DNA from 3 places in the Alteromonas sp. ABV4_515 genome. Region 1 is predicted to be linked to each of the others. Evidence: predicted binding sites of a transcription regulator. Region 1 holds the regulator's gene; each other region holds the start of a gene.
What was found. The regulator sigma-54, encoded in region 1, starts transcription at its own class of promoters, with help from an activator protein. The targets are predictions, from matches to a motif close to GTTGGCACGNNNNTNGNNT.

Region 1 (8,068 bases):
ACTAATCCCCAGAGTAGGGGCATAGTCTTCAGCGGCATTGATTTGGGGAGTACAAACTAATATGGCCAGCATGCTGAACAGCAGCTGGGTAACACTTCTAACAGACACGTTCAATTCCATTTGTTGTGAGTGTGCGATCACTCGTCTTCGTTAAACCTACCGGCAATTAGCGCTTCTACAGCATCCATTGCTGCTTCCGCATCAGGCCCTTCAGACACCACGACTACCTGTTCGCCCTGGTGGCTTTCCATCATCATTAATCCCAACACGCTATTGGCATTGGCCTGTTTGTCACCTTTGTGCAAGGTGACTTCAGCATCAAACTGATTGGCCAACTGAACCAATTGGGTTGCCGCTCGGGCATGCAAACCGAGTTTGTTTACAATTGTCAGTGATTTCTCTACACGCATTACTTACTTTGCTCACGGTGCCTGATTTGTACATCAGGGTGGTTTTCACGGAAATTCTTTGCCAGCGATTCTGCTACGTAAACAGAACGATGCTGACCACCGGTACAGCCAATGGCAACGGTAACATAACTGCGATTATTGCGCTCGAGGTGAGGCAACCAGGTAGTGATTAGGTTCTGGATTTGCCAGATAAACTTCGTCACGATGGGCTGAGAGCTTAAGAATACCTGCACAGGCGCATCAAGGCCAGTAAGATGTTTTAAGTCTGGCTCCCAGTGTGGATTGGGAAGGAAGCGGGCATCAAACACGTAATCAGCATCTTTTGGAATACCGTGTTTAAAGCCAAACGATTCGAACACCAGTACGAGTCGGGAGCTTTTTTTTCCAAGAATACGCTCACGGATGAGTTCTGCGAGCTGGTGAATACTGAGTGAGTCGGTATCAATATTTAAATCGGCACGCTCAGCAATGGGAGCCAGCAGCTCTTTTTCTGTTTGAATGGCATCCGACAACGATTTATTCAAACGTGCCAACGGGTGCAAACGACGGGTTTCACTGAAGCGTTTCAGCAGCATGTCATCGCCCGCATCGATATACACAATGGTCACGGTCCAGGATTCTGGCAAGTAGTCGAGAATTTCTACCAGTTCGGCAGGATCTTTAGGCAGGTTACGAACATCAATGCTCACTGCAACCTGCTCGTACTCGTCGGCGACGGTATGGGTGAGTGCAGGGAGTAGATTAACCGGGATGTTATCTACGCAATAGTAACCGAGGTCTTCCAGCGCCCGTAATGCGACGGATTTCCCTGAACCGGAACGACCACTGATGATAATGAGCTTCACGTTTTTCTCCTGAAATACCGTGTTAACGCAGGCGTTTACAATAACTTACTGTAATGCGCGAATAATATCATCACTTGTATCAGCTTTTCGGATACTTTTTATTGTCTCTTTATCGCTAAGCTTGCCAGCAACCATGGCGAGCGTTTGCAGGTGACCGTCAGTTTGTTCCTGCGGTACCAGAAGGGTGAAGAAAATATCGACGGGTTTATTGTCTATGGCATCGAAATTAATGGCTGGCGTAGTGGTTACGACAATGGCAATCACTTTTTCGAGACCGGCAAGGCGACCATGAGGAAGCGCTATACCATTACCAATCCCTGTGCTGCCCATGCGTTCACGTGCCATCAAGGCACTTAACACCGTGGCTTCATCGATATCTGCGTTGTTTTTAGCGGCAATCCCACTGATGATTTCGAGGATGCGCTTTTTACTATTGCACTGGACCGCACATTCAGTGCGATCCAGGCTAACTATGGCTTGTATATCCATGAATTCAATTAATGCTTTTTAAGCTTTTCCTTGTGTTTCAGAACCTGCCGGTCGAGCTTATCTACCATACTGTCGATAGCTGCGTACATGTCTTGATTTTCGGAAGAGGCAAAGACCTCTGCGCCACTGAGGAAAACCGTTGCTTCTGCTTTCTGATTAAGTTTTTCGACATTCAAAATTACGTGCACATTCGATATGTGGTCGAAGTGACGTTCTAGTTTACTGAATTTCGTATCGACATAGGTACGCAAAGAATCTGTGATCTCAACATGATGACCAGTAAGGTTTATTTGCATATTTCGTCTTCCTTATTTTGAGCAGCCCATTAAATGAGGCTTTTGCGTTGGTTAGACGGCGGGATCGATAGGGACTCCCGGTACTTTGCTATTGTTCGCCGGGCAACCATGATGCCTTGATCGGCCAACAACGAAGCAATCTTGCTGTCGCTCAGCGGTTTGCTTGGCTTTTCAGCAGCAACCAGCTTTTTAATCAGTGCGCGAATCGCTGTGGATGAACACTCACCACCGGATTCTGTGGCCACGTGGCTTGAGAAGAAGTACTTCAACTCAAAAATGCCTCGAGGCGTATGCATGTACTTCTGGGTGGTAACCCGGGAAATGGTTGATTCATGCATATCTACCATTTCTGCGACATCGTTCAGCACCATTGGTTTCATCATTTCAGGGCCATGCTCAAAAAAGCCCATTTGTTGCTGAACAATGCAATTCGCTACTTTAAGCAGGGTGTCATTACGGCTTTCAAGGCTCTTGATAAACCATTTCGCTTCCTGCATATGAGAGCGAATAAATTGTGAATCGCTGCTGTTGCGGGCCTTACGGCTCATAGCGGCGTATTGTTGGTTAACACTTAACTTCGGCAGGCTGTCTGGATTGAGTTCTACTACCCAACGGCCGTTTTTCTTCGCCACAGAAACGTCTGGAATAACGTATTCTGGTTCCTTAGTGATAAGTGCACTACCCGGACGCGGATTCAGCGTTTGCAGTAGACGCATAGCTTCACGAAGCTGGTCTTCTTTCAGGCGCGTTTTTCGCATCAGCGTTCGGTAATCTTTGCTGCCAAGTAAATCGGCGTGTTCTCTTAACAGCAATCTGGCTTCTTCCAGCCAAGGGGTATCGGGGGCGTATTGCGTTAATTGCACCAGTAAACACTCTTGTGGTGTACGCGAGCCAGAACCGATTGGGTCGAACAACTGGATGCGCTTGAGTACGCATTCCACTTCATCTTCTTCTACCGGTTCTTCCATGTCTTCACTGTTCACGCTTTGCAGAATGTCTTCCACGGTAACAGTGAGGTAACCCGATTCATCAATCGAGTCGATGATGGCCAGCGCGATAGCGCGATCGATGTCTGAGAACGGCGTTAAGCGCATCTGCCAAAGCAGATGGTCTTGAATATTTTCGGTGGTTTCACCTTGGAAGATTTGCTCGTCATCACCGCCGGCAGGGCCGGGGGCAGGCGCAGAAGACGCAGAAATGTATTCGTCCCAGGTGCTGTCGAGAGGGAGTTCATCGGGCAGGTCATTTTTTTCCAGCGCTTCGCCGGTGTCCATGCTTTCCGAGGCTGACGCAGATTCAGGCATGCTGTCGTCGTTATCGAGATTATTCTTCTCAACAACATCGTTGTCTGAACTGTCGTCCACTTCCAGTAGCGGATTAGAATCCAGTGCTTCCTGAATTTCCTGTTGTAAATCCAGCGTCGACAATTGCAATAGTTTGATCGCCTGCTGAAGTTGCGGCGTCATTGTCAGTTGTTGACTAAATTTTAGCTGTAAAGATGGTTTCATCTACGTCTTATATTAACTCTGAAAAAAGTATCTGGCTAAAGCGGCGATTTATTATTCTTAAATTGCGGTTTGTTATGCCCGATAACTTAACTATAGCCTGAATTGCTCACCTAGGTATACATCTCGAACTTTTTGATTACTTAATACCTGTTCTGCGGTGCCCTGAGCAATCAGTTCTCCATGACTGACGATATAGGCTTCTTCACAAACATCAAGGGTTTCCCTTACGTTGTGATCGGTAATCAGGATGCCTATACCTCTGTCTCTTAAATGTTGAATGATCTTCTTTATATCATTAACCGAAATTGGATCAACTCCGGCAAAGGGTTCATCAAGCAAAATAAATTGCGGATTAGCTGCTAAGGCTCTGGCAATCTCAACCCGGCGGCGTTCACCACCCGACAAACTCATACCTGTACTATTACGTATATGGTTAATATTAAATTCATCAAGTAGCGCGTCGGCTTCTTCTTCACGCTGATGGCTTTTTAGATCCTTACGGGTTTGCAAAATAGCCATGATATTTTCATGTACCGTGAGCTTTCTGAATATCGATGCTTCCTGCGGCAGATAGCCAATGCCGCGACGTGCACGCTCGTGCATCGGTTCATGCGTTAGCTCATTGTCGTCGATATTAATTTTGCCTTTATCCAGCGGCACCAACCCCACAATCATGTAGAACGTGGTGGTTTTTCCAGCACCATTAGGGCCCAACAAACCCACAATTTGGCCGGTAGACACAGAAAGGCTTACATCGCGCACAACCTGACGAGATTTGTACGACTTAGCCAAATGGCTCGCGGTTAAGGTGGCCATTACTGATTGTCACCTTCGTTGTCATCGCTTTTCTTTTCGTCTTCAGACAGCCCTTTTACAGTTTCTGGCTGAAATACCGTGGTAACACGACCACTGCTTGAGCTGTCACCGCCCGTGGCAAGAAGCTGCTCTTTGCCCATGTCATAACGAATGCTATCGCCTTGAACCATGCTGCTATCTTGCTGAATTTGTGCCTGACCTTGCAGGGAAATGAGCTTTTTGGCAACTTCGTAACGAATTTCATTGGCGCTGGCTTTTACCTGTGCACCATCGTCCATGGTTTGTGAATAGCTGGCCGGTTCGCCATAGGCCACAAACACTTCTTTGCCGTCACCATCGCTGGCAATAACCTGAACTTCATCGGCGGTGATCACCAACGAACCCTGGGTAATCTTCACGTCTTCTTTAAAGGTAGATGTTTTCTTCTTGCCGTCAATGAACTGCGACTTCGCATCAACTTTAATTGGCTTGTCGAAATCTGTGTTGTCGGCCAAGGCTACTGTGGGCATTACAGCAACAGAGATCGTTGTTATCAGGCTAGCTGCCAGGGGAATAAATCGTTTGAACATGATCTATCAACTCATATTGTTGGGTACGCAGGTTTGCATTAAAACCATTGCTTTTGATGATGGTCTGAACACCGCGGATATCAACAGGTTGATCGGATGTCATCGTTTTATCATCCAGATTAACCTTAATGAAATCAGTTGTAATGGTCTGAACGAACTCGTCAGGATTCAGACTCTTAATCAGCACATTATCTTCTAACTGAATGAGATCGTCATTATATAATGTGCCTTTATCTGCGGTTACCTGCCAGGGAGCTTCATTTTCCGCAGCATAGACAGTGTATTTGGGTTGACTGAATAACACAAAGCCAAGCTGGTCGTAATGTTCCATTGAAGCGGCGTACACTTCGTGATTCACCTTACCTTCATCGTTGTACAAGGTGGTGGTGAGGTTTTTGGCCTTATAAGCCGGGCGTAACGCACTATCACTCATCGACTGAGCGGGTTTTTCATCTTCGGCCATCCACACGGGCATGTACATCAACAATGCCATCACAAACAGTGCGGAAATACTGAGGCCTAATCGATTCATATACTGGCACCGTGAATCATATCCAGCGTACCCACCGCTTGCATAATCACATCACACACTTCACGCACAGCGCCGTATCCACCAGGCTTCGTGGTGATCCAGTTTGCTTCACGGGTAACCGCGGGGTGGGCATCTTTAACGGCAATTTTCGTTTCTGCGTACTTGTACATGCCTAAATCTGGCATGTCGTCGCCAATGGCCGCAACTTGTTCGGGGCTCAGACCAAGCTTCTGGCATAAATCGGCCATGGCATCGGCTTTGTTTTCCTGGCCTTGAATGATGTGTTTAACGTTCAGCGCTGTCATGCGGTTTTTCACAATGGCTGAGTCGCGACCGGTAATCACTGCCACTTCAATGCCGCTGTTAATCAGCGCCTTAATGCCATAACCGTCGCGGGTGTGAAAGGCTTTCAACTCTTCTCCGTCGTTGCCGAGATAAATACGGCCGTCAGAAAATACGCCGTCTATGTCGCAAACCAACAGTTTGAGATTCTTCAGCTTTTCAAATCGCTCTTCACTGATAACGCCGTAAAAGGTGACTTCATGTCCCATTAGAGCACTCCTGCTTTCAATAGCATATGCATGTTGAATGCGCCGACAGGTTGCCTGTTCTCGTCGACAACCATAAGCGCGTTAATTTTGAACTCTTCCATCAGGTTCAACGCTTCCACTGCCAGCGTTTCGGCGCGGGTTGTTTTGCCGCCACGCGTCATCACCTGAGCTACTGGCGTAGCATGAATATCGGTTTTCGCATCCAGAATGCGGCGCAGATCGCCGTCAGTAAAAATACCTGCGAGCTTGTTGTGTTCGTCAGTGATACCCGTCATGCCCAGCCCTTTAGAAGAGATTTCAAGCAGCGCTTCAGAAATGGTGGCAGCCGATGTGACCAAGGGCAGTTCATTACCCGTCATCATAATATCACGGACTTTTAATAACAGTTTACGGCCAAGGCTACCGCCCGGGTGCGACAATGCGAAATCGTCTGACGTGAATCCTTTGGCATCCAGTAACGCAATGGCGAGTGCATCGCCCATCACCAATGTGGCGGTGGTACTGGATGTTGGTGCTAGGCCTAATGAACAGGCTTCTCTTTCCACGCTGATGTCTAATACCACATCGGCATGTTGCCCTAATGAACTGTGGGCGCTGTTCGTCATGGCAATAACAGGCACGTTCAGCCGCTTCACTACCGGCAACAAGTTAACCAGTTCGCCGGATTCGCCTGAATTGGAAATAGCCAACAGCACGTCAGACTCACTAAGCATACCCAGGTCACCGTGATTCGCTTCACCAGGGTGCATAAAGAACGCCGGTGTACCGGTGCTGGCTAGGGTGGCTGCAATTTTGCGGCCTACATGACCGGACTTACCCATGCCACTTACCACCACTTTTCCTGTGCAGCTTGCGAGCATTGCGCAAGCGGCTTCAAAGGTGGCATCCAAACGCTCGGTAAGGGCGGAGATCGCCTGAATCTCAATATCGATAACCCGTTTAGCCGAGGCAATATAGCTAGAATTATTCATTTATCCGTTTTCGCTTGTTCGTAAATACTTACCCGAATAGCCAGTACTGATAACCAAGAAAGCATAAAACAAAAATAGCACCTTCAAGGCGACCAAGTTGTCGCTTACCGATGAAATTAAAGCTTAAGAAGAACAACAGCACGGTAAGGCCAAACATCACCCACATGTCACGGTTGTACACGTTCTCATCTAACGGGCCTGGCGCAATTAACCCTGGCATACCAAGCACCGCCAACAGGTTAAAAATGTTCGAGCCAATCACGTTACCTAATGCTAAATCACTTTCACCTTTCAGCACGCCAGCAATACTGGCGGCCAGTTCGGGTAAGCTGGTACCGAGGGCAATAATCGTCAGACCAATCACCAGGTCTGAAATTCCAAAGAAGTGGGCGATATCTACGGCCGCTTCTACCATGAAATGTGCGCTTAACGGCAACAATACAAGTCCCACGCCTACCCAAAGTACCGCCGAGCCGGTATTTACGCCTTCGGGAATTTCGCTGTCGGTGTCTTTTACCAGCGGGTCTTCTTTATCTACCTGCAGTGAAATCCAGGCCATAGCGGCGAGCACGAACACGAACAGGCCGAACAGAATCATACCTTCAAAGTGCGCTAACTTACCGTTATTCAGGAAGAACATGGCAAGAACGGTAACGCCAAGCAATACCGGAAATTCGCGTTTGAGGGTAGAGGAAGACACCACTAAGGGTTTTACCAGGGCAGTGATACCCAGTACCAGGGCTACGTTGGTAATGTTTGAACCCAGCGCATTCCCCACCGCGGTATTCATATTACCGTTCGAGGAAGCAATGGCAGAAACCACAATTTCAGGAGCAGATGAGCCCATAGCAACGATGGTTAAACCAATCATCATGGGTGAAATGCCAATATTTTTCGCCAGTGCAGAGGCGCCGTACACAAAGCGGTCAGCACTCCAGCTAAGTACAGCAAGTCCCAGCAGGAAAATGCAGATAGAAAGTATCACAAGTTACCATTCGTCTTTTGTTTTTTCGGATTGTCGCAAAAAGCGCGGCATTTGCCTATGCTTTCGATAGAATACGCACGTTTTGCATAATTCGAT
Region 2 (8,068 bases), 140 kb from region 1:
CGAATCACGCTCAACGCTGCTAATTGTGCGCTTACTGGATCGTATATTTTGCAAGGAATATCACAATGCGCACTGGCGCGCTCCACAGGAATTAATGCATCAATTTTTTTTAGCACGTTATGTAACATTTTACTCTCCCTGGATACGCTGATTTCGTTTTACGGCTTTGTACACAGCAAAACCGCATGCACAGGCTGCTGCAAACAATGAGGCATAGAAAAGCACGTGCAGAAATGTACTTGTCCAATGATTATGGTCGTGGCCGGCATGCGCCCATAGAACAGGGCTAAACAAACTGATTGCCAACGCAATCACGGTTTTTATGGAACGGCTACTGAACATATAAAACTCCTATTAGTGAAGGTTCGAAGTGGATGAAAGTCCGGTTTTGACAGGGCTAATGTTTTGATTTTTGTTAAACAAGGCCGGGTCATCGTTGCGTTGCTGGAAAAGGTATAGTTGTTCACAAGCAATTCTTTGCCCCCAACACAAAACCGGTGAATCCGGAAACTGGTAAGCTAATTTATGGATATGTGTTTGCAACGTCTGGTGCAGTTTTGCGGCTTCACCCTGTTGCTTCAATCGCTCGAAAAGATCGGCCAGGTTGTGGTAACTCACCAGTAATGCTCCCACAACAGGGCGAGCGCAGGGCGCGATTTCTATCATGGAATTTGCAATTGAGATGGCACTGAGATAGCGCATACGCGCCATGTTATATGCATCAATTTCGTAGTCTCTGTTCGCCGCAATAATGACTTGTTCCCAATCGCGATAAGCGTTGCTACACGCCGGGTTCATTTCGCTCACGTTACTCAGATCACGCATGAAGCACTGCCTCTCTGATATATGAGCCGGTTTGCAGGGCCTCTCTACTTCTCATCAAGATGCCCTGTTGGTAATCCTCGAGACCAAGTTTGTAGTAAGCATGGCTTAGTTGTCTGGCGAGGCTCTCCATCTTGTCTTTAAGCACATCATTTTCGCCGCCATCAACCTCAAGCAAGATGACGCAAATATCGAAAGCACAACCGAGGTAGGCAATGGCTTCTCTGTAGTGCGCGTCATAAAAAAGCATGCTGCCTTGATATTCATCCCTGGCTAAGTAGTGAATAGCCTGCTCAGGGTGGCTATACACCCATTCCGCGTGTTTCTGACATAAGTAGGTGATCTTCACTGAGGCATCCTTATGTTGTTGGCATTATTGATAACTGCTTCACTTGGATTAACCATAGCGCTGATATTTTGTGAGTGCAAATGATAATTGTTATTATTTACATCTTTTTGAGTGGTTATACTCTTGGGGGAAAGGAACAGGTTTTTTTCAAAAAAGTGTTAGCAACGCCAGGGTAGGGGCCTGGCGTTGCTGATAATTGCGGCTTTAATAACGCGTATTAAACCGTAGTACCGGTTAATTTACGTGGGTCGAGGAGTTTCTTAAGCTCTTCCCGCGAAATGTCTGTCATCTCTTCTGCGACATCCACAACTGGGCGGCCCTCTTTATAGGCTTTCTTGGCAATTTCAGCCGCTGCGTTATAGCCGATAACCGGGTTGAGTGCAGTTACCAGAATTGGATTACGATCCAGTGAAGCTTCGAGGTTTTCCTGGTTCACGGTAAATCCGGCAATGGCGTTATCGGCGAGGATTTTTGCAGAGTTTGCAATAAGCGTGAGGCTGTTCAGCAAGTTATGCGCAATCAGTGGAAGCATGACGTTAAGTTCGAAGTTACCAGATTGACCACCAATGGTGATGGCAGTGTCGTTACCGATAACCTGAGCAGCGGCCATAGCTACGGACTCCGGAATTACCGGATTTACTTTTCCGGGCATAATTGAAGAGCCTGGTTGTAAAGCCGGTAGGGCAACTTCACCTAAACCTGCCAACGGACCCGAGTTCATCCAACGCAGATCATTGGCTATTTTCATAAGGCTGACTGCGGTAGACTTAAGTGCTCCTGACACCGATACCGCTGTATCTTGCGACGCTATAAGGGCGAAAAGGTTGGTGCCCGGCGTAAAGTTGATGTCGGTAATTGCTGAGAGCTCCTGATTGAAGGCAGATGCAAAATCAGGGTGCGCGTTAATGCCCGTGCCAACGGCAGTACCGCCTTGCGCTAAGCTTTGAAGTGCCGGTTGCAGCGATTCCAAAGTGCTAATTTGTTGCTCAATTTGAGCCTGCCATCCTGACAAGCTTTGGTCCATGCGAATAGGCATGGCGTCCATAAGGTGTGTTCTGCCAGTTTTGCAGTAGTCTTTCACGCGGTGACTTTTTTCTGCAATTGTCGCTGCCAGATGACGCAGAGAGGGTAGAACATCTTCCTGAAGTGCGATGGCAGCACTGACATGAATCGTCGTTGGGATCACATCATTACTGCTTTGGCCATAATTGACATGATCATTTGGGTGCACTTTTTCAACGGAATGTGAAGAGGCCACCGTACTGATCACTTCATTCGCATTCATGTTGGTGCTGGTGCCTGAGCCAGTTTGATAGACATCAACAGGGAAGTGACCCATTAGATCTTCCATTTCGACGAGTTCATCACAGGCCCGACAAATGGCATTTGCCCGTTCTGCGTCGAGCTCTCCCAAAGAGAGATTTGCCCGGCTGGCCGCTTTTTTCACTAGTATTAATGCTCTGATAAACGCTTCGGGCATGCGTTGCCCACTTACCGGGAAGTTATTTACTGCGCGCTGCGTTTGTGCGGCATAAAGCGCATTTTCGGGCACTTGCAGTTCACCCATGCTGTCTTTTTCTACTCTTGTCGTTGTCATCTTTATGTCCTTAACGGGTATCAATTAGTGAGAGAAAGTCTGGCCTGAAAAGCCCTGACTTGTGTGAGTTGGTATGAAGAAGTTGCAAATCGGCAAGCAAGGTAAAACGGCTTATGGATAGCGTTGGCACATTGCTGACGCCAATGCAGAGGCAGCTTTTGGTCTCTGGAAACTTGTAGAAGAATGTCTGCACACCTGAGATAACTGAATACTCTTGTCTGGGGATGCAGCTCGGCATATTCCCGCCACAAGGTCACAAAGGTAGTGAGATGTTCAGGCTCATCAGGTTGGCTACCTGTTTTAACTACGGTGGTTACATCAGCTATCTGATGAAAATCGAATTTGCACGGGTTACCCAAGGCCATTACCTCCGATTTTTGAAAAGAAGACTCAGTATACACACATAAATCTTAATGAGAATGATTTGCATTATGTTTGTGTCGCAATTAGAGTTAATTCTTAATCAGTAATTCATGGATCTAACATGACAACACTTTCCTCACGTGGGCAAATGATGAGCCAGGGAATTCAGCAGCACGTTATGTGGAGAAACAAGCGGCTTATATTTCCGTTTGTATTGCTTACGCTACTTGCACTTCCATCGACCAGAAATATTACGATGGCCGTTTTATCCGATGCTTTTTACCAGGTTGCGGCATTCGTATATGTGTCTATGGCGTTGTATTACTTTTTGTCAGAAAGACTCAATCTGGAAAGTGTATTTTCCCGGTTACAGCAACATCCATGGTTGGAAGTGGGCGGAGCCGCTTTACTGGGTGCACTGCCGGGATGCGGTGGCGCCATTGTCGTTGTTACTCAGTACACGAAAGGGGCGGTGAGCTTTGGTGCTGTGGTTGCTGTGCTCACCAGCACCATGGGCGATGCAGCATTCTTGCTGCTGGCACAATCGCCCGCAGATGGTCTTCTGGTGATGGCAATCAGTGTCGTAGTGGGTACATTGTCGGGGCTGGTAGTAAGGAAGTTTCACAATTACAAAGGCAAGCACGAAGACGTCATCAACGTGTCTAAGTCTCTAGGCCAGAGCCGCAAACTCACGCCATTCCACAAACGCATAGTGCGTTTAGTTACCCGATTCTGGTTTTGGAGCATTGCGCCTACTTTTGCTATTGCGCTTTGTATGGCACTGCAAATCGCGCCATGGATTCATTTCGGCATATCCGGTGAAGCCATTAACCTGCTTGGTACGGTATTGGGCGCATCGGCTATCTTGCTGTGGTCATTTTGTAATAGCGGAACCGGTTATCAATCGGTTGCCGGAGAAGAGCCGCCAGAGCCTCCAGAAACCTGGCAAAAGAAGGCTGCGCTTGATACACAGTTTGTACTGTCCTGGGTAGTTGTGGCTTTTTTAATGTTCGAGCTTACGGTGCACTTTCTGAATATTGATCTGGTTGGATTGTTCGATTCTGCTGGCGCCATTACCGTAGGTGCTGCAATCCTTATTGGCTTCTTACCAGGATGCGGGCCACAAATTTTGGTGACCAGCTTATATTTGCAAGGGGCAGTGCCTTTTTCTGCTCAATTGGGTAATGCGATAAGCAACGACGGTGATGCGCTGTTTCCTGCTATTGCCCTATCTCCCAAAGCGGCGTTACTCGCCACGGTTTATTCAGCGGTGCCCGCCTTTATTGTTGGCTACGGCTACTACTTCCTGTTTGAATGAGTTGCTCACACCAATTGCAAATAATAATGATTATTATTTGCAATTGGTGTGATGTAGATCTATTATGCACTTGAACCTATCTTGAAACTCGCACTTGGTTTCTGCCCCTTTCCCTGGGGCAGCTTTTTTTCTTCAAATATGGAGGTGAAAAATGGACGCTCTGTTTTTTCTGCTCTTGTCCGCTGGCACTGCAGTCACCTGTGGCACACTTCTCAGAGTATTGGGCAAATTCAGCGGAGAATAGCCAACTCATTTTTTACAGGATTATTCGATGACCCTTGTGATGCTGCACGGTAGTGTAAGCGCTGAACGAATCAGCAATGCATCTTCATTCACCGCAAATCAGTTCAAGCAATTCCTCAAACAGAAAAAAATGTTTTACAGTAAAAAACGCGTTAGCACATTACTCCTACATCATTATCGTTTCCTAATGTCTCTGTCATCGATATCGGTATACGGCCGTCCCGATACAGATATATTGTCCTGGGGCAGTGGCGGCAACGGGCTGCCCGTTATGCATTGTTTGCGAGCAGATATTCAGGATCTATCTGGTTGCTGCCCTTGGGTGGGTGAATGCGGTAACCAAAAATGCTCTGAAATCGTCTGTTTGGGGAAATTGCTGGCCAGTCAAACTATCTGCGAAATCTATGAAGTTGAGCAAAGACGCTTACATAACTACATCGGCCCGGTAATGAACAAGAGCAGCCGTTTTTTCTACCTGCTGCAGCGATACTGTGACTATCAAAAGTCGCTACTTTTTTCGCGGGTCAATGCACTAGCACTCTCTGGCAAGGATGAAGGACGCATTGCCCACACCTGCATTCTAACCATTAAAGGCTATCAATCAGATTTGCTGGGCATGCTCTAAGTTTGCAAACCAATCTGCACTAAAAAGGTGAGGTTGCACTCATTTAGAACCTCTTTTTCCAGGTTGCGCGCAAGTTTTTTCAGTAAGGTTATGATTAAATTTGATTTTTTGTCTTGGCAAAGGATTTGCTTTTATCCTGGCATAAGAGTGAGGCCTCGGCCCACTGTATAATAATAAATTATATTGTCAGTGATATTTCACTGACCACCGGTAATGAAGCCCATAACTGTCCCTTGAGGATAGCTGTGGGTTTTTTTTTGTCTCAGGAAAACGCATATGTCAGCCGAAAAATTCAATCTGTTTTCGTTCACAGGAAAAATGAAGATACTTCATCTTTCCTGGATGGTGTTCTTTATTACCTTCCTCGTGTGGTTCAATATGGCACCGCTCAAGGAGGTCATCGTCAATGATCTGGGCATGAGTATTCAGGAGTGGAAAACACTGTTGATCCTCAACGTTGCGCTCACGATCCCCGCCCGAGTGGTTATCGGTGCGTTAACTGATAAATTCGGCCCAAGAAAAGTCTATTCAGCCCTGCTGCTTATTTCTTCTGTTCCCTGTTTTGCTTTCGCCCTGGCGGATAACTTTACCCAAATGGCATTAGCCCGTTTTGCACTTGGCTTTATTGGTGCAGGCTTTGTTATTGGTATTCGTATGGTGAGTGAATGGTTCCCACCAAAAGAGTTGGGTACTGCTGAAGGTATTTATGGCGGATGGGGTAACTTTGGTTCAGCGGCAGCGGCATTCACCTTACCCACCCTGGCATTACTTTTTGGTGGTGAAGATGGCTGGCGATATGCCATAGGCATTACCGGAGCATTGTGTATTCTGTTTTCTGTTATTTACTACAAAAACGTTTCTGATACGCCAAAAGGTTCAACCTACTTCCGTCCGAAAAACCTGGGCGGTATGGAAGTGACCTCTAAAGGCGACTTCTTCTTCCTGTTGGTGATGAAGCTGCCTATGTATTTAATATTGGCATTGCTGGCGTATAAACTGTCTCCAAGTGGTTTGCCACTGCTTAGTTACACCGCATGCAATCTCATCTATGCTGGATTAACTGCGCTTTACCTGTTCGATGCTTACTCGACATTTAAAGTGAATAAGCCGGTGTTTGAAAAGCCAGTGCCTGAAGCACACCGCTACGAATTCAAGCAGGTGGCAGTATTGAATATTCTTTATTTTGCAACCTTTGGCTCTGAACTGGCCGTTGTTTCCATGCTACCAGCATTTTTTGCTGAAACCTTTGAGTTGAGCATGGCTGTTGCTGGTTTGCTGGCAGGGCTTTATGCCTTTATGAACCTGATGTCTCGTCCTGGTGGTGGCTTAATTTCAGATAAGTTTGGGCGTAAGAAAACGCTTTTGATTCTTACTGCGGGTCTGGCGCTAGGCTATTTCTCACTGAGCCTGATTGATGCATCGTGGCCCATCTGGCTGGCGGTTCTGGCGGTAATGGCTTGCTCGTTCTTCGTTCAGTCAGGAGAAGGTGCGGTGTTTGCGGTTGTGCCACTGATTAAACGTCGTCTTACTGGCCAAATTGCCGGTATGACAGGTGCCTACGGGAACGTAGGTGCGGTAACGTATCTAACAGTTTATGCCATGGTCGATACATCTACATTCTTTCTGGTGATCAGCGGAACCGCCGTGCTTGGTTTTGTCGCATTATTATTTATGAAAGAGCCGAGCGGTACCATTACGGAAGTAAAAGAAGACGGCACCGTTGAACTGATTGAGGTATCCTGATTTAACAGTAAATTAAACGGAATCAGTGCGTGTCGGGTTCAGTGCTTAAAGTCGCGATGGGCGGTCATAGTACCGCCGGAATAAAAGACGAAAATCAGGACGCGTTCGCCGCCTGGCATGGCACCGACGCTGAACTGACTAACAAAGGGGTAACTGCCGTTATTGCGGATGGCGTTTCAGCCTGTTCCCGGGCAAAAGAAGCGTCGCAAATGGCGGTTACCAGCTTTATCAGCGACTATCGGCAAACACCTGTCAGCTGGACAGTAAAAAAAGCCGCAGGCCAAATTCTTACCAGTCTTAATCGCTGGTGCCACAGCCAGGTAGATTATTCTGTTGGCTCGGGCAGTCAGTGTGTCACTACCTTCACGGGTCTTATCTTTAAATCTGCAACCGCATTTGTTTTTCACGCCGGTGATAGTCGGCTCTATCGGTGCGACGCAGGCAATCTTGAGCAAATTACGAAAGATCATACCCTGGGGGGCAACAAAGGCGGATCGCTCATCCGGGCATTGGGTATAGATTCGCGGTTAGAAATTGACTACCAGTCTCTTGAGTTGCGCGGTGGTGATGTGTTCCTGTTGAGTACCGACGGATTACACGGGTTTATCACTGCGGCGGAATTCAAAGAGATATTAAAAGATGCTGATGAAAGTAATCTTGAGCAAAAAGCGGAAGCGCTAACTCGACGGGCCATAGAAAATGGCAGTGACGACAATGTGAGTTGTCTGCTGTTGAAAGTGGTGGCTATTCCCAAACTCAACCTTGAAGAAGCCTGTAAAAAAATTTATTCCCTTGCCATTCCACCTGCCTTGGAGGATGGCATGAAGCTAGAGGGTTATCGTGTTGTCGAAATGCTGTTTAATGGCACCCGCAGTAGCTTATATAAAGTTGTTGAAGAGGCCACAGGGCAGTTGCGTTGTTTGAAAACGCCATCGTCTTATTTTTCTGACGATCCGGTTTATCTCGATGGCTTTCTTCGAGAAGAGTGGGTGGGCAGTACGTTAAATC
Region 3 (8,068 bases), on a different contig from region 1:
CTTGCTGGACGAAAAAGTGGTGAATCAGTTAGTGGGTGCGTATTTTTCTGAAGCGGACAATACATTTCGTATTTCCACGCGCATTCAGGACACCACAGAAGGCCTGAATCGCCAACAATTTATGGATCAGTTAAATAGCGACTTACAAGCTGTCGGTTTGGAAAAAGACCAATATCAACTCACCAGTTTGTTTGTGCTTTATCAAGATATCCTCAGTCGTTTATTTGATTCGCAGATAAAAACACTGGGTATTGTGTATGCGGTTTTGGCGGTGGTGCTATTTGCGATATTCCGTTCGTTAAAAGTTACTCTAATCGCATTGTTGCCAAACGTGCTAACAACATTAGGCATTCTTGGGGTAATTGGTTGGGCAGGCATTTCGCTTGATATAATGACCATTACCATAGCGGCTATTGCGATGGGCATAGCGGTAGACGATACCATCCATTTTTTACACAGTTATCTGCAGGGCATGAAATCGTCTGATGGCAAGACCGCTGCAGCGGGCAGTGAGTCTGCATTCGGACATTCAGGGTTAGCAATTCTGTTCACTTCAGTGATCATTGCCACGGGATTTTCACTTTTCGGGTTTTCCGATTTTCTGCCTAGCGTGTATTTCGGACTGCTCACCGCACTGGCTATGCTGTTTGCTTTGTTCACCGATTTAACTTTATTGCCGGCTTTGCTCAATCGCTTCGTTGGCAATCGTAAATCCGCCAAGACTGAATAGCTAACACCTCCACAATAATGCTATGCAATAATAGGCACACCTTTTCCGGTGTGCCTTTTTTATTTTGGAGTGTTAAATGCAGATATGCGGACCTGATGGTGTTGGTAATGTTCATGGGCCGGTGCAAGTTTATATGGCAAATCGTCCCGCGTTTGACCTGGCCGGGGAAGCAGGCGTCATTACACCTATCGATATTCATATTATTAATGGTATTAACGCAGAATGTGGAAACGGTTGGCGAAAGGTATTTAATGTCTATGCAAAATGGATGTTTAGTTTGTGTAAAGGCTTGGCTATTTCAAAAGCAACAACATGGCAAACGTATCGAGACGAACAGTTACTCACAGCCCAAGGCGATACGGCCTTATGGTTCGCACCGCCCACTGCGTTTAATCCGCAACACCTAAACATTGTGATGGGAAAAACCTATGCTGGCCAACTTAATCTGACACAGCGTATGAACTGGGTAAGCGCTGATTTTGCCGTTTGTCGACAACGAAACCTCATCGTTACACCCTATTTTGATTATCGGCAACTTACTAACGACAAAATCGGCTTTCTGAATTATCTGATACGCAGCCAACTGCTCGACGAAAACGCTATGCGACAGCAGGGGAGTTGGCTGCAGGCTCTGGAAGATACCATGTGATAGTGGTTTTCTTTTTCAAAGCATATTGGTGCTTGAAGCGGCAGTTTCGTAATCTGTGTAGCCTATATGATTGCCACCAAAAAAATGTGCTTTGCTGGGAATTGTCAAAGGTAGGCCCTTTGCAAGTTTCATGGGAAGATCGGGATTTGCGATAAAAGGACGACCAAAACCAATCAAATCTGCCCAGTTATTTTGAATGGCTTGCTGAGCTTTGAGCAAATCATATTGTCCTGAATATATTAACGTTCCTTTAAATATTATGCGGATGGCTTCCTTAAAAGCAACTGGCATCTTTGGCGCATCTTCCCAATCGGCTTCTGCAATATGAATATATCCCACCTTTAATTCTTGCAGTAGAGAGGCAACAGCGAGATAGGTAGACTCTGGCGTGTTGTCGACCGTACCTTGAAGCGTGGTTAATGGGGAGAGACGAACGCCAATCTTCTGGGCAGGTATTTCCTCTTTAACAGCTTGTACTATCTCACTTAAAAACCTAAGTCGGTTACTCAGACTTCCGCCGTAAGCGTCTTGCCGCAAGTTGGCTTCGGAATCGATAAACTGATTAATTAAGTACCCGTTCGCACCATGCAGCTCAATGCCATCGAAACCCGCTGAACTTGCATTTCTCGCAGCCTGTCTAAATTCTTCAATTACCCTTTTGATGTCTTCTATTTCCATTGCCCTGGGTTCAGAATGTTGAACCATCTCACCACTTCCTTCATCTGGGCCATGATTCATAGGATCAATGAACACATTTACCCCCTCTGCGATTAAAGCAGAAGAGCTAATGGGGGCGGAATTACCTGGTTGAAGAGAACGATGAGATACCCGGCCTACATGCCAGAGTTGCGCGTATATCACGCCACCGGATTGATGTACCGCATCTGTTACAACTTTCCAACCTTCAACTTGATCATTTGTAAAAATGCCCGGGGTCCAAGCATATCCCTGACCTTGTTGGCTTATTTGCGTGCCTTCCGAAATGATCAGGCCCGCCGACGCTCGTTGCGCGTAATACTCAGCCATAAGTGGTGTGGCAACATTTCCGCTAGCAGCTCTTGCTCTTGTCATGGGTGGCATAACGATGCGGTTGGTCAGTTCTCTTTCATTTAATTGATATTTTGAAAAAAGCATTAGTTTTTTGCTCCCATTTGGGTTGAGGCAGTTATTCACTTTGAGAAGATTGCTGTATCGAATCCATAAGCCATGGCTCTATTCCCTTCAACACTGGGGTGGAGGTGATCGCCAGAATCAAACTTCGGATTCAACCTGTTTGGGTGCTCTGGTGATTGGAGTATTTTTTCCATGTCGATAACACCATCGAATACATCAGCACGTTTGATCCAATCATTAAGAGCCAAGCGAAGCGCGTTTTTTTCTTCTTTGTAATAGTTGTCGAGAGGCGTGTTGGGCAATGCCCCTTCGAATGGAGGGAGTGTAGAGGCAAAGATTTTTATTCCCTGGTTTTGTGCCTGCTCAGCTAATTGGGTATACCCTTCTATTAATCTGTCGAGGTCTGGTCTATCGCTATGTGGCGCAAAGCGTGTACCTGGCCAGGCAATATCATTAATACCCAATAAGACTATTAAGCTCGAAACACCAGGCTTCGATAATACGTCTCGATCTAACCGACCTAAAGCACTGCTGCCCATCCCGTCAGATAACAATCGTCCACCGGATATTCCGGCATTGAAAACTGCAATGCCTTGTTTGCACAGTCGCTCTGCAAGAAAATCGGTCCAGCGTGTGTTGTTGTCGAGGCCAGCAGTGGCACCATCTGTAATAGAATCTCCAATAACAGCGATGGCACCGCGCTCATATCTCTTACTCACAAAGAGACTACTGACAAATAAACGGGCAGTTGTTTCGATATGATTAGCACTTAGAGTGGATGTCTGAGTTTGGTCACCGTGCAAGATATAATTAGTCTGCCGTCCATCCCAGTGGAATGTTTCCAGCGCTGTCTTTTCTGGTAGATAGGCAGAGACCACGACATTTGCCAATGACGGTAATTCGAATGATATGTCGTCACTCAGAAGTGTTGCTCCTGCAGGAATTATCGCTTCTTTAGACCCGCCGAATGTAACTAAAATATGCTGTTTAACGGTGTAGACATCTGTAGCATTTTCAGACAATCCAACTGTTACGCTTCCTAATTTTACCGGCGTTTTTCCATAGGCATTCGACATTTCGATTTTAAAAGAATCACCACCAAGACTTAACCTGATAGCTTGTTTCACCGTTTGATCTTCAATTGATTTAGGTATGTTGGTAGGGAAAATGAAACCGTCGTTCCATACAGCCTGCGGGCTGGAAGTCCACGACGTAGTAAATGAATCGTGGAAACTATTCGCCATTACTGGGTTTAAAATAAGTCCGGCGATGACAGATGCAGTTAATTGATATGAAAGTATATTTCTCATTGATACATTCCAGTTGGTTTGAATGCAGAAAGTATCGAATAAAATTTAAGTTTGAAAAATAATCAATAAGGAATATTATTTGTGCCTTTAATTCACAAGGTAGGGGCAATATTACAGTGGCTAAAAATGATGCCAACCGTTCAGCGGAATTGGAAACTTTTATAAAAGTTGTTGAACTTGGCAGTTTTTCTTCTGCAGCCCGTTTTCTAGATAATACGCCTTCCGCCATCAGCAAAACGATCTCGAAGTTAGAGCGACGATTGGGAGCCAGACTATTTAATCGTTCAACGAGACAGCTTTCATTAACAAGTGAAGGGTGTGTGTTCTACGAACAAGGAATGGAAATCATTGCAGCATTAAATGATGCCGAGCGATTAGTGGGTCAGCAAAAAAAACCATCAGGCAAAATACGCGTTAATTGCAATATACCTTTTGGTAAAAAATATATTTTGCCGCTAATTCCACAGTTTTTAGCCACGTACCCTGAAATTAGCCTTCATCTGGAGCTATCAGATAAAGTGATTAATGTACTTGAAGAAAGTGTCGATGTTGCTATCAGAACAGGTAAGTTAGCAGACTCCAATCTCATTTCAAAGAAACTTGGAACAGCAAAAATGGTTGTAGTTTGCTCACCCCATTACGTGAATGCTAAAGGCTGTCCTACAACGCCAAAAGAGTTGAAAATTCACAATTGTCTGGACTTCACATTTGCGCGGGCAGCACGAGAATGGCCTTTTATCGTTGCTGGGAAGGAGGTGTTAATTGCTCCACAAGGCAATGTAAAAGTGAGTGATGGCGATGCTTTGCGACATCTTTTGCTATCTGGTCTTGGTATCGGCAGGCTCGCTTATTTTCAGGTGGAAGAGGATATAAAAGCAGGGAAACTCATTCCCATTCTCGAAGACTATACACCTAACGCTACCGAGGATATCTATGGCGTGTATGTTGGTCAGGGAGGAATGTTACCGAATCGAATTCGTGCATTTATTGATTTTCTATTTCATCATCTGGAAGTCTGTTAGTGTTGTTTGCCGACACTGTGAGCACAAAATTCTAGCTACGCATAGTGCATCTAATGTGTTGCTCATGTACTAATTCAGGCGCAAAAAAACCAGGCATGTAGCCTGGTTTCATTGTATCGATTGGTATTAGCAATCGGTATCTTTAGCGTCAGCGCCTTCTTTCACGTCTTCACAGGCGTCTTCAACAGCGTTACCAGCGTCAGTCATCACTTCGTCCAGTTCTTCGCCTGCGTTTTCTGCTTCACCGTCGCCACAAGCGGCCAAAGTAAATGCAAAACCTGCTACTAACATCGCTTTCAAAAATAACTTATAGTATTTCATCGTCCTTTCTCCTTGTTCCAATTAAATTATACTCTAGGTGATTTACCGCGTAGTGCATTGGCGATTAGTGAAATCACCAGCAGCGCGACAAATACAAAGAATAGAAATTGAGCAATGCCTGATGCTGCACCAGCAATGCCACCGAAGCCAAAAACTGCTGCAATAATGGCGATAATGAAAAATGTAACTGCCCAACCTAGCATAATAATTTCCTCATATTGCTCTTCGTAAAGTTCGTTTAACTTTCGTTAAGTTCGTATTGATTGATGCTGGTATTGTGCCAAGGTTAAAAGTTATTATTTATCATATAGTTAATTTGTTCCTGCTAGCGTGTTCATAAAACTGCTGGCAAAGAGTTACAACTTATCTGCATTTTTTACACATCAATTCCTTATGCGACTAGCATCACTTGGTGAGCTTGATAAACTAGCAGTTGTAACAACATACATTTATTCAATGGCATTCATTTAAGTAGAGCATCATGACAAAACATCATTCAGCATTTATTGGCCTTATGCAGCGAGCAAGAAACGTGAAGCGATGGCCGTTAATGGCACAGTTTCAAGAAGAGATGCTTTCTACACACATCTATGAAGCGGCAGTGGTGGCCCATATGCTTGGCGCCATAGCGAAAGATGTGTTTAACGAAGCTGTAGAACCAGATCGCGTAGCGAGTATGGCAATTTTCCATGAAGGCAGTGAAATAGCCGGCATGAGCGATATTCCTAGCCCTGTTAAATATCATGATCCGGAAACGACAGCAGCGATAAAGAAACTAGAGCGACGTTTTGAAGCGATGCTTCTGCAAACCTTACCTGAACCGCTTAGAGAAAGGTATCAGCCTTTAATCGAACAAGACAAAGAAGATATTCATGTGGCACTGGCAAAAGCTGCAGACGTCTTGTGCGCGTATCTCAAGTGTGATTATGAATTATCGAAGTCGAACTCGGAGTTTTCTAATGCAATGCACGAAATGGAAATTCAATTAAGAAAGTACCGTGAAACTTTTAAAAGTGTCGACTATTTTTGCCAGGTATTCCTGGAAGATGCAAAGGGAACGCTAGATGAACAGACCCGCGATTTAGATTGGGTAGAACGGGCAAACACCATCAATATTAAAGAGTAAGCGGGGCTAATCGCCTGGCAGCATTGAATCAATTAAGCTTGATTGCGAATAAACTTTTTTCGCGTAGCCTTTATTAACTGAAGCTCGTCATAGCACTGCAATAACCGAGTGCGGATTTTACGAAGCAACTGCGCGATATGTTGTGGCAGTTGCTCTTTTAACACATCATCAAAATAATGCAGTATTCTTCGTTCCATAGATGCCAGTTGCTCGGTAAACATCTGGTCGCTATGTGAAGTCACACGGCTAATGAGTCGAGTGTATACATTTCTAGCGTCAACGATAAAGTTGGAGCCTGTATTTTTCACACCAGAGCAGTGCCGGCGTAACTCAGCACAAGCTTGCTCTTTTTCTGTCAGAATACGTGTAAACATTTCTCTTGTATCGTCGCATTTAACCGCTTTAATGCCTTCTTTATAAAAACGGATCCCGCTCTGCAATACCTTTATTAGGTCAGCTAATTTTTCAGAGGGAATGGCGACTGATGACACTGTAAACTCCTAACGTAATAATTAACCAAATACAATCATAAGTTGCACAAAATGGGCCATTGTAAAGTTGAATTAACATTAATTAATCTGTTGATTTAGCAGCATAATTGCCATCTTTATGAAGCTATCAAAAGCGTTGGTGTGTGTGGAGTGAAAATCTTTACAGGCTAGTATGTAAAAAATGGTAAATTCGTGGCGCAGCGCAAGGCCGATTTGTTTGCACTACGCCGCAAGTTTTACGGTAAGATTTTTACAGTCAGGGTTTTGTACTTAGGGGCGTGTTACTCCACGCTACGTACTTTACAGACCAAAATTAAAGGTTGTATATCTTCACTTCACCCGGGCTACCTGTGTAACCTGCACTTGGTTCGCTAAAATCTGTCATGTAATAAGCAAAGTGTGGCGTATTGCTGGGGTAAACCGTACCGCCACCACTCTGGCTTTTAATGTAGCCGCACACTTCACCATAGTAAAAAGCGTTCCATCCCGCCGATAAGGTGTCAGTATAATTGTTCAGCACGGTCACAGGCTCTGCGTCAGCAAACACCTCACTCCAGAGTTCAGCACAGCCTGCACTGTCATCGGTGGAACCTTTCGGCCATCCATCATCGGTAAATTCAACTGTTTGACCAGAAATAGAAATACTGCTCTGACGACGGATCTGCCATTTTGCATGTAATAGATTGACACCTGATTTGAATGCGCCCATCTGTGCCAGCGTGACAGAATCATTGGCATCGTCAGATAAATCTATAAAGCGAGGGGCTGCGGTAACGGCCAAAACGCCAAGGATGACGATAACAATTACGAGTTCGATTAGAGTAAAGCCTGCGTTGTCATTTATATTTTTCATCATGGTAACAGTTTGTTGTAAAAGACAATGGCAGGATAGTTCACTGGTGACGGAAGACCAATAGCAAAAAGCCCGGAACGGTTATGCCGGGCTTTGGATAAGTATTTGCTTTAATATGTTACGCTAATTTTTAAAATCTGCTTTTACATAGGTTTATGGGCTAGCAGCTTTGCAACTTCGAAAGACTTGCTGCCCAAGGCTGTTTGAGACTCAGCCATGCGAACGAGAATGGAGTAGTAAACGTCTTCAGTGTTTTCTGTTTGCACACGCAGCTCACCGCTCTGGTTTGGCATTGTTTGTCCCACCTCGTTACAGCCAGACATTGTGCATTGCGGGTCTGTCAAAATGGGATTTTGCGAAATTTCAGGCGTTTCTTTAACAATGCGTTTGGCGACGGTATTTTTTCGCTCGATGTCGGTTTTAACGATAGTGAGGTATTGAAAATTATTTTTC

Region 2: ACXAGX_RS16920 (NarK family nitrate/nitrite MFS transporter) is a predicted target of sigma-54. The motif match lies at 5,430-5,448, and genes of this name have one in related genera.
Region 3: ACXAGX_RS13775 (DUF1328 domain-containing protein) is a predicted target of sigma-54. The motif match lies at 5,412-5,430, and genes of this name have one in related genera.

What each region holds. Positions count from the first base shown of each region.
Region 1 is NZ_JBSWWZ010000007.1:254,742-262,809, forward strand. Features, by position in the region: gene ACXAGX_RS17510 (substrate-binding periplasmic protein) at 1-108, opposite strand, end outside; gene ACXAGX_RS17515 (HPr family phosphocarrier protein) at 138-410, opposite strand; gene rapZ (RNase adapter RapZ) at 410-1,255, opposite strand; gene ptsN (PTS IIA-like nitrogen regulatory protein PtsN) at 1,301-1,744, opposite strand; gene hpf (ribosome hibernation promoting factor) at 1,753-2,040, opposite strand; gene ACXAGX_RS17535 (RNA polymerase factor sigma-54) at 2,070-3,548, opposite strand; gene lptB (LPS export ABC transporter ATP-binding protein) at 3,639-4,364, opposite strand; gene lptA (lipopolysaccharide transport periplasmic protein LptA) at 4,364-4,933, opposite strand; gene lptC (LPS export ABC transporter periplasmic protein LptC) at 4,902-5,465, opposite strand; gene kdsC (3-deoxy-manno-octulosonate-8-phosphatase KdsC) at 5,462-6,016, opposite strand; gene ACXAGX_RS17560 (KpsF/GutQ family sugar-phosphate isomerase) at 6,016-6,987, opposite strand; gene ACXAGX_RS17565 (calcium/sodium antiporter) at 7,016-7,972, opposite strand.
Region 2 is NZ_JBSWWZ010000007.1:117,315-125,382, forward strand. Features, by position in the region: gene sodN (superoxide dismutase, Ni) at 1-128, opposite strand, end outside; gene ACXAGX_RS16885 (hypothetical protein) at 130-342, opposite strand; gene ACXAGX_RS16890 (hypothetical protein) at 355-825, opposite strand; gene ACXAGX_RS16895 (hypothetical protein) at 818-1,171, opposite strand; gene ACXAGX_RS16900 (class II fumarate hydratase) at 1,389-2,768, opposite strand; gene ACXAGX_RS16905 (hypothetical protein) at 2,789-3,127, opposite strand; gene ACXAGX_RS16910 (putative manganese transporter) at 3,253-4,449, shown strand; gene ACXAGX_RS16915 (hypothetical protein) at 4,721-5,317, shown strand; gene ACXAGX_RS16920 (NarK family nitrate/nitrite MFS transporter) at 5,594-7,060, shown strand; gene ACXAGX_RS16925 (bifunctional protein-serine/threonine kinase/phosphatase) at 7,090-8,068, shown strand, end outside.
Region 3 is NZ_JBSWWZ010000005.1:356,204-364,271, reverse strand. Features, by position in the region: gene ACXAGX_RS13805 (efflux RND transporter permease subunit) at 1-730, shown strand, start outside; gene ACXAGX_RS13800 (DUF6942 family protein) at 807-1,379, shown strand; gene ACXAGX_RS13795 (alkene reductase) at 1,395-2,513, opposite strand; gene ACXAGX_RS13790 (SGNH/GDSL hydrolase family protein) at 2,549-3,802, opposite strand; gene ACXAGX_RS13785 (LysR substrate-binding domain-containing protein) at 3,919-4,824, shown strand; gene ACXAGX_RS13780 (hypothetical protein) at 4,951-5,145, opposite strand; gene ACXAGX_RS13775 (DUF1328 domain-containing protein) at 5,172-5,348, opposite strand; gene yfbR (5'-deoxynucleotidase) at 5,627-6,271, shown strand; gene ACXAGX_RS13765 (DUF2383 domain-containing protein) at 6,304-6,762, opposite strand; gene ACXAGX_RS13760 (type II secretion system protein) at 7,076-7,618, opposite strand; gene ACXAGX_RS13755 (CC0125/CC1285 family lipoprotein) at 7,759-8,068, opposite strand, start outside.